Linked DNA regions of Teredinibacter purpureus. The protein of the gene in region 2 interacts with the protein of the main gene of each other region in a pairwise test. Links are inferred from orthologs where the notes say so. Each region holds a gene or a part of one and is shown on either strand. Other genes may lie near its edges.

Region 1 (2,735 bases), 590 kb from region 2 along the record:
ATTAAATTTGTGACTGCGGCCATTGCGGCTTCTTCGTCTTCACCTTCGGTGCGAAGCTGTATTTCAGTGCCCTTGGAGGCGGCGAGTAGCATCAGCGACATGATGCTTTTTGCGTCAGTAGATTTGCCGTTGGCGGTGACCTCTGTACGTGCGGAGAAGCGGTTAGCGATATTGGCAAGCTTGGTGGCTGCACGCGCGTGTAGCCCAAGCTTGTTGATTATCTGTAGGTGCTTTTCCTGCATGGGCGCTTCGCTAATGTGGCTGGTGAAGAGTTTATCGGTTGCTGCGTGAGTGTCTGGCGTACGCTGCTAATGGCCGGGTTTGTTCTCGAGTTGTCTGTGACGCGTTTGAACATTTTTATAGTCGTCTTTTAACGCTTTCGCTAGCCTCTCGCACATATAAACCGAGCGATGCCAGCCACCGGTACAGCCAATGGCAAAGGTTAAATAGCTCCGGTTGTTGGCTTCAAAGCGAGGTGTCCATTTGCGTACGAACGTTAATATGTCGTTAAACATTTCTTCGACTTCTGTTTCGCCATTAAGGTAATCAATCACTTTTGGTTCTAGCCCGCTGTGCTCACGTAGCTGCGTGCTCCAATAGGGGTTCGGTAGGCACCGAACGTCAAAAATAAAATCAACATCAACCGGTACGCCATATTTGTAGCCGAATGATTTGAACATAAGCGCTGTACCTTTGCTTTCTTCGCCTACAACAAGGTGTTTGATTGCGCTACGCAATTCATGGAGGCTAAGGCTTGAGGTGTCGATAGTGACATCTGCGGCAGCGGCCATGGGTTGTAGAATCGTTTTCTCCCGCGCGATGGCTTCGTTGAGGCCAATATATTCGTCGGAAAGGGGATGGCGACGTCGGGTTTCACTAAAGCGTTTTAATAGTACTTCGCGAGAACTGTCTAAAAAGACCACTTGATAGTCGTCACGTTTAATAGGGGCGCTTTGTATAAGTTCGGATAACTTGCTGAGGTCACTGTAAATATTGCGAGCGTCTATGCCAATCGCAAAGCGCTGTGCATTGGCTTCGCGAGTGGAGCTTATTTGTTCTATGAGCGCGGGTAAAAGGTTTACAGGCAGGTTGTCTATACAGGTGAAACCTTCATCTTCCAGTAGGTGGAGAGCGGAGGTTTTACCTGAGCCTGATCGACCACTGATGATAAGCAAGTGCATGTGCGGGTATCGCCTTATCTAGTGGGTTATGAACATGATAAGAAAGGGCTATGGGACATTAGTCTTTATTGACTATAGCCAATTTTTTGATATCAGTTTACACCAGCTGCAATACGAAATAGTTCGTGATTGTTGGGACAAGCTCTCAACTCTTCGACATAGCTGGGGTTTTGTAACGCTTCCGCTAGTGTTGCGAGGGCCTGCAGGTGGCTGTCTTCTGCGTCTTCTGGCACTAGCATGGCAAACACTAGATCGATGGGTTCGCCATCAACGGCATCGAAATCTATTGGGGTGTCGAGTGTTAGGCAGGCGCATAGCGTTTCGCCCTTAGTGGCAAAGCGGCAGTGTGGAATGGCGATGCCTTGGCCTATACCGGTTGAGCCCAAGCGTTCGCGCCCCACAAGGTTTTGAAACAGTGCGGTGGCGTCACCTTCGGGCAATGAGTCTGCAAAAATGGTCGCCAAGCTTTCAAGGAGGCGTTTTTTGCTGGCGCCGGTGATATGGGCTTTGCAGCGGTCTTCAGTAAGAATGGAAGAAATTTGCATGAGGTTAAGTTGTTACTAATCCTTTCGGTGGCCTGTGGCTGGGTTAAAAGGCCTATAAAGAGCGGTGCTCTTATGTGTTATTACCCAGCGATTTGGCGCGCATTCTACCAGTATTGTTGCGTGATCCAAGTGTGGAATAGGAATGTAGTTAAAAAAAGTTTCTATTAAGAAAGATAGCGTGTTTTAAACTAGTCGTTTACGTTCGTTTGAGGGAGGGATATGCAGCGATTCTCGGTATTTGGCGATGGTTCTACGCGCCACTTTGATACCTTGTTCGGCGAGTAAGCCGGTAATTTTTGAGTCGCTGAGCGGCTTGCGTTGGTTTTCGGCGGCAACGAGCTTTTTAATGATCGCGCGAATGGCGGTAGATGAGCATTCTCCACCTGTGTCTGTGGCCACGTGGCTCGAAAAGAAGTATTTCAGTTCGAATATACCTTGAGGGGTATGCATATACTTTTGAGTGGTGACACGGGAAATGGTCGACTCGTGCATTTCGACTATTTCTGCGACATCGTGCAACACCATGGGCTTCATGGCTTCTGGCCCATAGTCTAAAAAGCCTTGTTGTTTTTCAACGATACACGTGGAGACCTTTAATAGCGTTTCATTACGGCTTTGTAGGCTTTTGAGAAACCAGCGAGCTTCTTGAAGGTTGTCGCGCAAGAAGGTGTTATCGGAGCTGGAATCTGCTCGTTTCACTAGTGAGGCGTAGCCTGAGTTTATCCGCAGCTTTGGCGCGATATCGGGATTTAATTGGACTTGCCAGCGATTGTTAACTTTGGCAACAAAAACATCGGGTACAACATATTCTGTTTCGTCTGCCCCTATGGATTCGCCGGGGCGAGGGTTCAGGCTCTGAATAACACTGATAACCGATTGGAGCTCGGGCTCCTTTATACGCAGTTTACGCATGAGTTGCTTGAAGTCACGGCTACCCAGTACGTCGAGATAGTCGCGTACTAAGGTTTTGGCTTGCGCTAGGTTGGGGGTATCGTCACTGAGTTGATTC
Region 2 (6,355 bases):
CAGTTAAAATCAAGCTGGCCAGACCACTACGCTGCTATTCTTAACGCCAATAACCTGCAACCGCCAGTTTGCTTGCGTATCAATACTACGCTCAATTCACGCGATCATTATGTGCAACAGCTTAACGCCTTAAGCATTCAAGCCGAGCCGCTCACATACGCACCCGAAGGTATACGGCTACTAGAAAGTATCGACATTCGTACGCTCCCAGGTTTTGAACAAGGCCATTTTTCGGTACAAGACGAAGCGGCCCAACTCGCGGCAACCTTACTGGATTGCCAAGCTAACGATCGCGTTTTAGATGCCTGCGCAGCGCCGGGCGGAAAAAGTTGTCATATCCTCGAGCGCCAACCCGCTATTTCATCCCTTACTTGCGTTGATCTTGAAGCAAATAGAATGAAGCGCGTCGAACAAAATCTTGCGCGTCTGAGACTCACCGAAAAAGCCACACTGAAAGTGGCGGACGTTGGCGACACCGACGCTTGGTGGGATTCACGACTTTTCGATCGCATATTGCTGGACGCGCCCTGCTCCGCTACTGGCGTTATACGCCGGCATCCCGATATAAAACTACTGCGCCGCCCTAGCGATCTTGCTAAGCTTGGTGGCTTACAATTGCAGCTGTTAACGGCCTTGTGGCAAACGTTGGCGCCCGGTGGGGTGCTGGTTTATGCAACCTGTTCAGTATTGCCGATAGAAAACGAACGCATTATTACCGCGTTCCTTGCGCAACAACCCGACGCTACGCACCTGCCTATAGCGGCAAGCTGGGGAATTGCTCGGCCCATTGGTAGACAGTTGTTTCCCCAAGTGGGTGGCCACGACGGTTTTTACTATGCTCGATTGTGTAAAGCTAAAGGAAGCGAACCGGATTAAATTACCGGTTAACGGACCATTATGAAGATTATTATTCTTGGCGCCGGACGTGTAGGTGGCACACTGGCCGCAAACCTTGCCAACGAAGCAAACGATATTACAGTGGTAGACCGCAGTAATACCCAATTGCGCGAGCTACAAGACCGTATCGATATAGGCGTTGTAGGCGGCCACGCCTCCCATCCGGAAGTACTATTGCGCGCCGGCATTGAAGACGCCGACATGCTAATTGCCGTAACAGGGGTCGATGAGATCAATATGGTCGCCTGCCAAATCGCCCATAGTCTATTCCGTACCCCCACCAAAATTGCCCGTATTCGCTCACAAGCCTACGCAAACTACGAAGGGTTGTTTCATAACGACGCAATACCCGTCGACGTAATTATTAGCCCCGAACAAATCGTTTCCGATTACCTTTACCGTCTTATCGAGCAGCCAGGCGCGCTCCAAGTATTGGACTTTGCCGAGGGTGCCGTGCAACTCGTAGCGGTCAAGGCATTTTACGGCGGCCCACTCGTTGGCCAAGAGTTGCGGTTTTTACGCAAGCACATGCCCAATGTAGACACCCGCGTAGCCGCCATTTACCGCCGTAACCGCCCAATAACGCCGAGCGGCTCTACCGTTATCGAAGCCGATGACGAAGTCTTTTTTATTGCCGCTCGCGCCGATATTCGTGCCGTAATGAGCGAGTTACGCCGCGTAGACAGGCCCTACAAACGCATTATTATTGCCGGTGGTGGCAACATAGGCCTACGTCTCGCTCAAAAACTGGAAAGCAACTATTCGGTAAAAGTAATCGAAAAGAATAAAGCCCGCAGTTACGAGCTAACCGAAAGCCTCACCAATAGCATAGTGTTACTGGGCAACTCATCGAACCAAGAATTACTGCAAGAAGAAAATATTGATGACACCGACGTTTTTCTCGCTGTCACCAATTCCGACGAGGCCAACATCATGTCGTCTATGCTGGCAAAACGCATGGGCGCACGAAAAGTATTAACCTTAATCAGCAACCCCGCCTACGCAGATCTCGTGCAAGGCGGCGAGATAGATATAGCTATATCGCCACAATTAGCAACCATAGGTACACTTTTAACGCACGTTCGACGCGGCGACATTGTTAACGTACATTCTCTTCGTCGCGGTGCAGCAGAAGCTATTGAAGTAATCGCCCACGGCGACGCAAAAACCTCTCGCGTAGTAGGCCGCGCCATTGAAGATATCGACTTACCCGAAGGCGCGACCATTGGCGCCATTGTGCGCGAAATAGACGGCAGTCAAGAAACAACCCTGCACGGCGGCAATGTAGCGCTGAGCGCTTCAACCATAGGTAGCCGCCAGAATGTTCAAGAAGTGCTAATTGCACACGACGATGTTGTTATCGAGTCCGGTGATCATGTCATCGTATTTCTTATTGATAAACGCTACACCCGCGATATTGAGCGGCTATTCCAAGTCGGGTTCACCTTCTTCTAATGCATTACGCCATTATCGCCAAGGTTCTCGGTATTTTGCTGATGCTGTTCAGCTTAACGCTAATGCCGCCCGTATTTGTGTCGCTGTGGTACGGCGACGGCGCATACGACAGCTTTATTCTCGCGTTTGGCATTACCTTTTCCACCGGTCTCATTGCATGGTTACCGGTTTACCGTATACGGCAAGATTTAAGTACGCGCGATGGCTTTCTAATTACCTCACTATTCTGGACGGTACTCGCGCTTTTCGGTTCGTTGCCGTTAATGTTGGCCGACGCTACACAAATGTCGGTGGTCGATGCAGTATTTGAATCACTCTCGGGGCTTACCACCACGGGTGCAACAGTCTTAACAGGGCTTGATCAGCTGCCTCGCTCAATTTTGTTTTATCGCCAACAGCTCCAGTGGCTGGGCGGCATCGGTATTATTGTGATCGCCGTAGCCATTTTACCCATGCTCGGCGTAGGCGGCATGCAGCTTTATCGCGCCGAAACGCCCGGCCCCGTTAAAGATAGCAAGCTCACACCGCGCATTACGGAAACAGCCAAAGCGTTGTTCCTTATCTATTTAGCACTTACATTAGCCTGCGCCTTCGCCTACTGGCTGGCTGGCATGCCGCCTTTCGAAGCCATTAGCCATGCGTTTTCCACCGTTGCGATTGGCGGCTTTTCTACGCACGACCAAAGCATAGGCTACTACGACAGCGGGCCTATCATGCTGGTGTGCAGCTTTTTTATGGTGCTATCAGGTATCAATTTCGCCCTCCATTTTTTCGCTTGGCAAAGCAAAGGCATACTGCACTATTTTGATGACCCAGAATTTCGTTTTTACGCCAGCATGATTCTGCTGGGTATGGCGATAACCGTTGGGTATCTAGCGTCATCTAACACCTACGATTTACAATCCAGCGTGTTGTTCGGTGTGTTCGAACTGATTTCCATTTTAACTACCACCGGTTTTGGTGTTGCAGACTTCTCCGTGTGGCCCACCTTCTTACCCTATCTCATATTCCTGTTCGCGTTCATGGGTGGTTGTGCAGGCTCCACCGGTGGCGGCATTAAAATGATTCGCGTACTGCTTATTATTAAGCAAGGCCTGCGAGAAATTCACCGCCTCATTCACCCCAATGCGGTAATCCCCATAAAAATCGGTAAAAAAACCGTGTCCGACCGCGTTGTTGAAGCTGTATGGGGATTTTTCGCGGTCTATGTGGTGGCCTATTTAGTCATGTTTTTATTACTCCTTGGCACGGGTTTAGATTTTATAACCTCCTTTACCGCCGTTGGCGCCTGCTTAAATAACCTCGGCCCAGGTCTAGGCGAAGTGTCCGCTCACTACGGCAATATTAATGCCGCCGCTAAGTGGATTTTATGTTTCGCGATGCTGCTAGGACGCCTCGAAGTCTTCACCTTACTCGTGCTTTTCACGCCCATGTTTTGGCGACGTTAACCTTCTTAAGCTCGCTTTTCCCTATCAACACTCACATTCGTCATACAAATTAGCCCAACATCGACGATTTTTTAGATCCATTCACTATAGGTTAGTGGCATTTAATACACTTATTTGTAATATAAAAATATTTAACAGCCTATTCCATGCCGCATCTCAATCCGTTCAACCACCTTGCTATACAAGGATATCAGCAGCTCTTTTATCGCTATCGCAACCAAACCTTGCTCTCTCCTTTCTCCCGCACGCCTCTTTTAGTCAATTTGACAATATAAGATCGCGCACGAATAATCGATGCGCTGAATGGAAATCATTGCCTATCGGCCTCTATTCACACACCTCGCTTTGTTTCAGGATTACCTTGCTGACAAAGTCGTAATCACTGTTGAGTTCTGTTGCTAGACAACACATAACGCCAGGGCGAGACCGATTACTTACATAATAAAAAATTACGCTGAGTATCGATGCTATGAAAAATAAGACTTCTATTTTACGTGGGGCCCAATTACTAACGGCCGCCATTGTCAGCACCCTCGCATTTTCGGCTAACGCTCAACTAGCGAATGGTGACAGTAAATTTTTAGGGAATATTATTGCAGGTTCAGTGCCGGGTAATTTCAGTAACTACTGGAACCAAGTAACGCCGGAAAACGCCGGTAAGTGGGAAGCTACCGAACCTAGCCGTGACAACATGAGCTGGGGCGGGGTTGATACAGCCTACAATTATGCGCGCAGCAACGGTTTTCCGTTTAAGCAACATACCTTTGTTTGGGGCTCTCAAGAACCCAGCTGGATAGGTAACCTTTCCCAAAGCGAACAAAGAGAAGAAGTAGAGGAGCAAATGCAAGCCTACTGTAACCGCTACCCCGATACTGAATATATTGACGTGGTAAACGAATTGTTTCACGCACCGGCCTCTTATAGAGAAGCCCTTGGTGGTGATGGTTCCACGGGGTGGGATTGGGTGGTATGGTCCTTTGAAAAAGCACGCCAACATTGCCCCAACGCACAACTACTGATCAACGAATACGGCGTCATTAACGATCGCGACCTAATCTCACGCTATAACGATGTCGTTCGCATTCTCGACAACCGTGGGCTAATCGACGGCGTAGGTATTCAAGCCCACTGTTTTAACGTTGATGACATGTCAGGCTCACAGATTACCTCAAACTTAGATTTACTCGCCGAAACAGGCCTACCCATCTATGTTGCTGAACTGGATATTCGCGGTGCGAATGGTTCTGAAAGCAGCCAGCGCGACCGCTACGCCGACAAATTCCCCGCATTTTGGGAGCATTCATCTGTCGCAGGTGTCACGCTCTGGGGCTATATTTCTGGCCAAACATGGAAAGATAATACCGGTATTGTCTCGTCTGGCGGCAACGAAAGCCAAGCCATGACGTGGTTAAAATCTTATTTTGATGGTGCTTCACCTACGCCGGAACCTACTACAGCGCCAACCCCCACACCTAGCGCAACGCCAGCCCCAACATCTGAACCAACCGGCGCTAACGAAATTATCGTTCGCATGAGTGGCGAAACAGGCGAAGAGTCTGTGAGCTTGGAAATAGGTGGCGCAGCCATCGCCACTTGGACACTCACAGCCTCTATGGCGAACTACACGGTGAACACCGACGCCTCCGGCGACATTCGCGTAGCCTTCACCAATGACGGTGGCGACAACGATGTTCAAGTCGATTACGTGAGTGTAAACGGCGACGTTCGTCAAGCAGAAGACCAGGACGATAATACCGCGGCCTACGGCAACGACTCATGCGGCGGCGGAACACTCACCGAAATGATGCACTGTGACGGCTCAATCGGTTTCGGCGATGTTTCCGGCAGTAGCCCAACACCTGCTCCAACGGCTGAACCAACGCCCACCGCTGAACCTACGCCTACGCCCACCGCTGAACCTACGCCTACGCCCACCGCTGAACCAACGGCAGTACCCACAAGCGAGCCAACACCACTACCCGGCGGCGATAACGAAATCGTAGTCCGTATGACCGGCGTAACCGGTGAAGAGTCGGTAAGCCTTGACGTTAGCGGGGCCACTATCGAAACGTGGACGTTAAGTACCGCAATGCAAGAGTACGCGGTAAACACCAACGCAACCGGTGAAGTACGAGTTGTCTTCCGTAACGACGGCGGCGATAACGACGTACAGGTTGATTACGTTAGTATTAACGGTGATGTTCGCCAAGCCGAAGACCAAGACGATAATACGGCCGCTTATGGCAACGATTCTTGTGGCGGCGGCACCCTTACAGAAATGATGCACTGCGACGGCTCAATTGGTTTTGGCACAGTATCGGGATCAAGTACACCTACGGCGACACCAGTACCAACAACACAACCAACACCTGCTCCAGACACCGGTAGCGTTTGTAACTGGTACGGCACCGACTACCCTATGTGTGAAACCACCACGAGTGGGTGGGGATGGGAAAACTCGCAAAGCTGTATTTCAGTTTCTACCTGCGAGTCTCAGTAACGCACTCGCGTTACACATTAAGGGCGGTTAACCGCCCTCTTCTACACCACGCGTG

The links. Proteins that work in one complex are often made in the same cells at the same time.
Region 1: the proteins of trkA (region 2) and H5647_RS06640 interact in binary tests that used the Escherichia coli proteins (3 or more experiments, as listed by UniProt). The link is inferred for Teredinibacter purpureus from one-to-one orthologs.

The regions. Positions count from the first base shown.
Region 1 is NZ_CP060092.1:1,491,481-1,494,215, forward strand. It holds H5647_RS06640 (PTS sugar transporter subunit IIA), read right to left. Parts: upstream 1,727-2,735; coding sequence 1,274-1,726; downstream 1-1,273. Other genes in the region: H5647_RS06630 (HPr family phosphocarrier protein), read right to left, coding at 1-242; rapZ (RNase adapter RapZ), read right to left, coding at 309-1,181; H5647_RS06645 (RNA polymerase factor sigma-54), read right to left, coding at 1,910-2,735. UniProt on the Escherichia coli protein: Seems to have a role in regulating nitrogen assimilation.
Region 2 is NZ_CP060092.1:902,885-909,239, reverse strand. The notes cover bases 168-3,124. They hold trkA (Trk system potassium transporter TrkA), read left to right. Parts: upstream 168-897; coding sequence 898-2,352; downstream 2,353-3,124. Other genes in these bases: H5647_RS03770 (TrkH family potassium uptake protein), read left to right, coding at 2,352-3,124; rsmB (16S rRNA (cytosine(967)-C(5))-methyltransferase RsmB), read left to right, coding at 168-876. Outside these bases: more of rsmB, read left to right, coding at 1-167; more of H5647_RS03770, read left to right, coding at 3,125-3,800; H5647_RS03765 (endo-1,4-beta-xylanase), read left to right, coding at 4,270-6,300. UniProt on the Escherichia coli protein: Part of the constitutive potassium transport systems TrkG and TrkH. May regulate the transport activity of TrkG and TrkH systems. Binds to NAD(+) and NADH.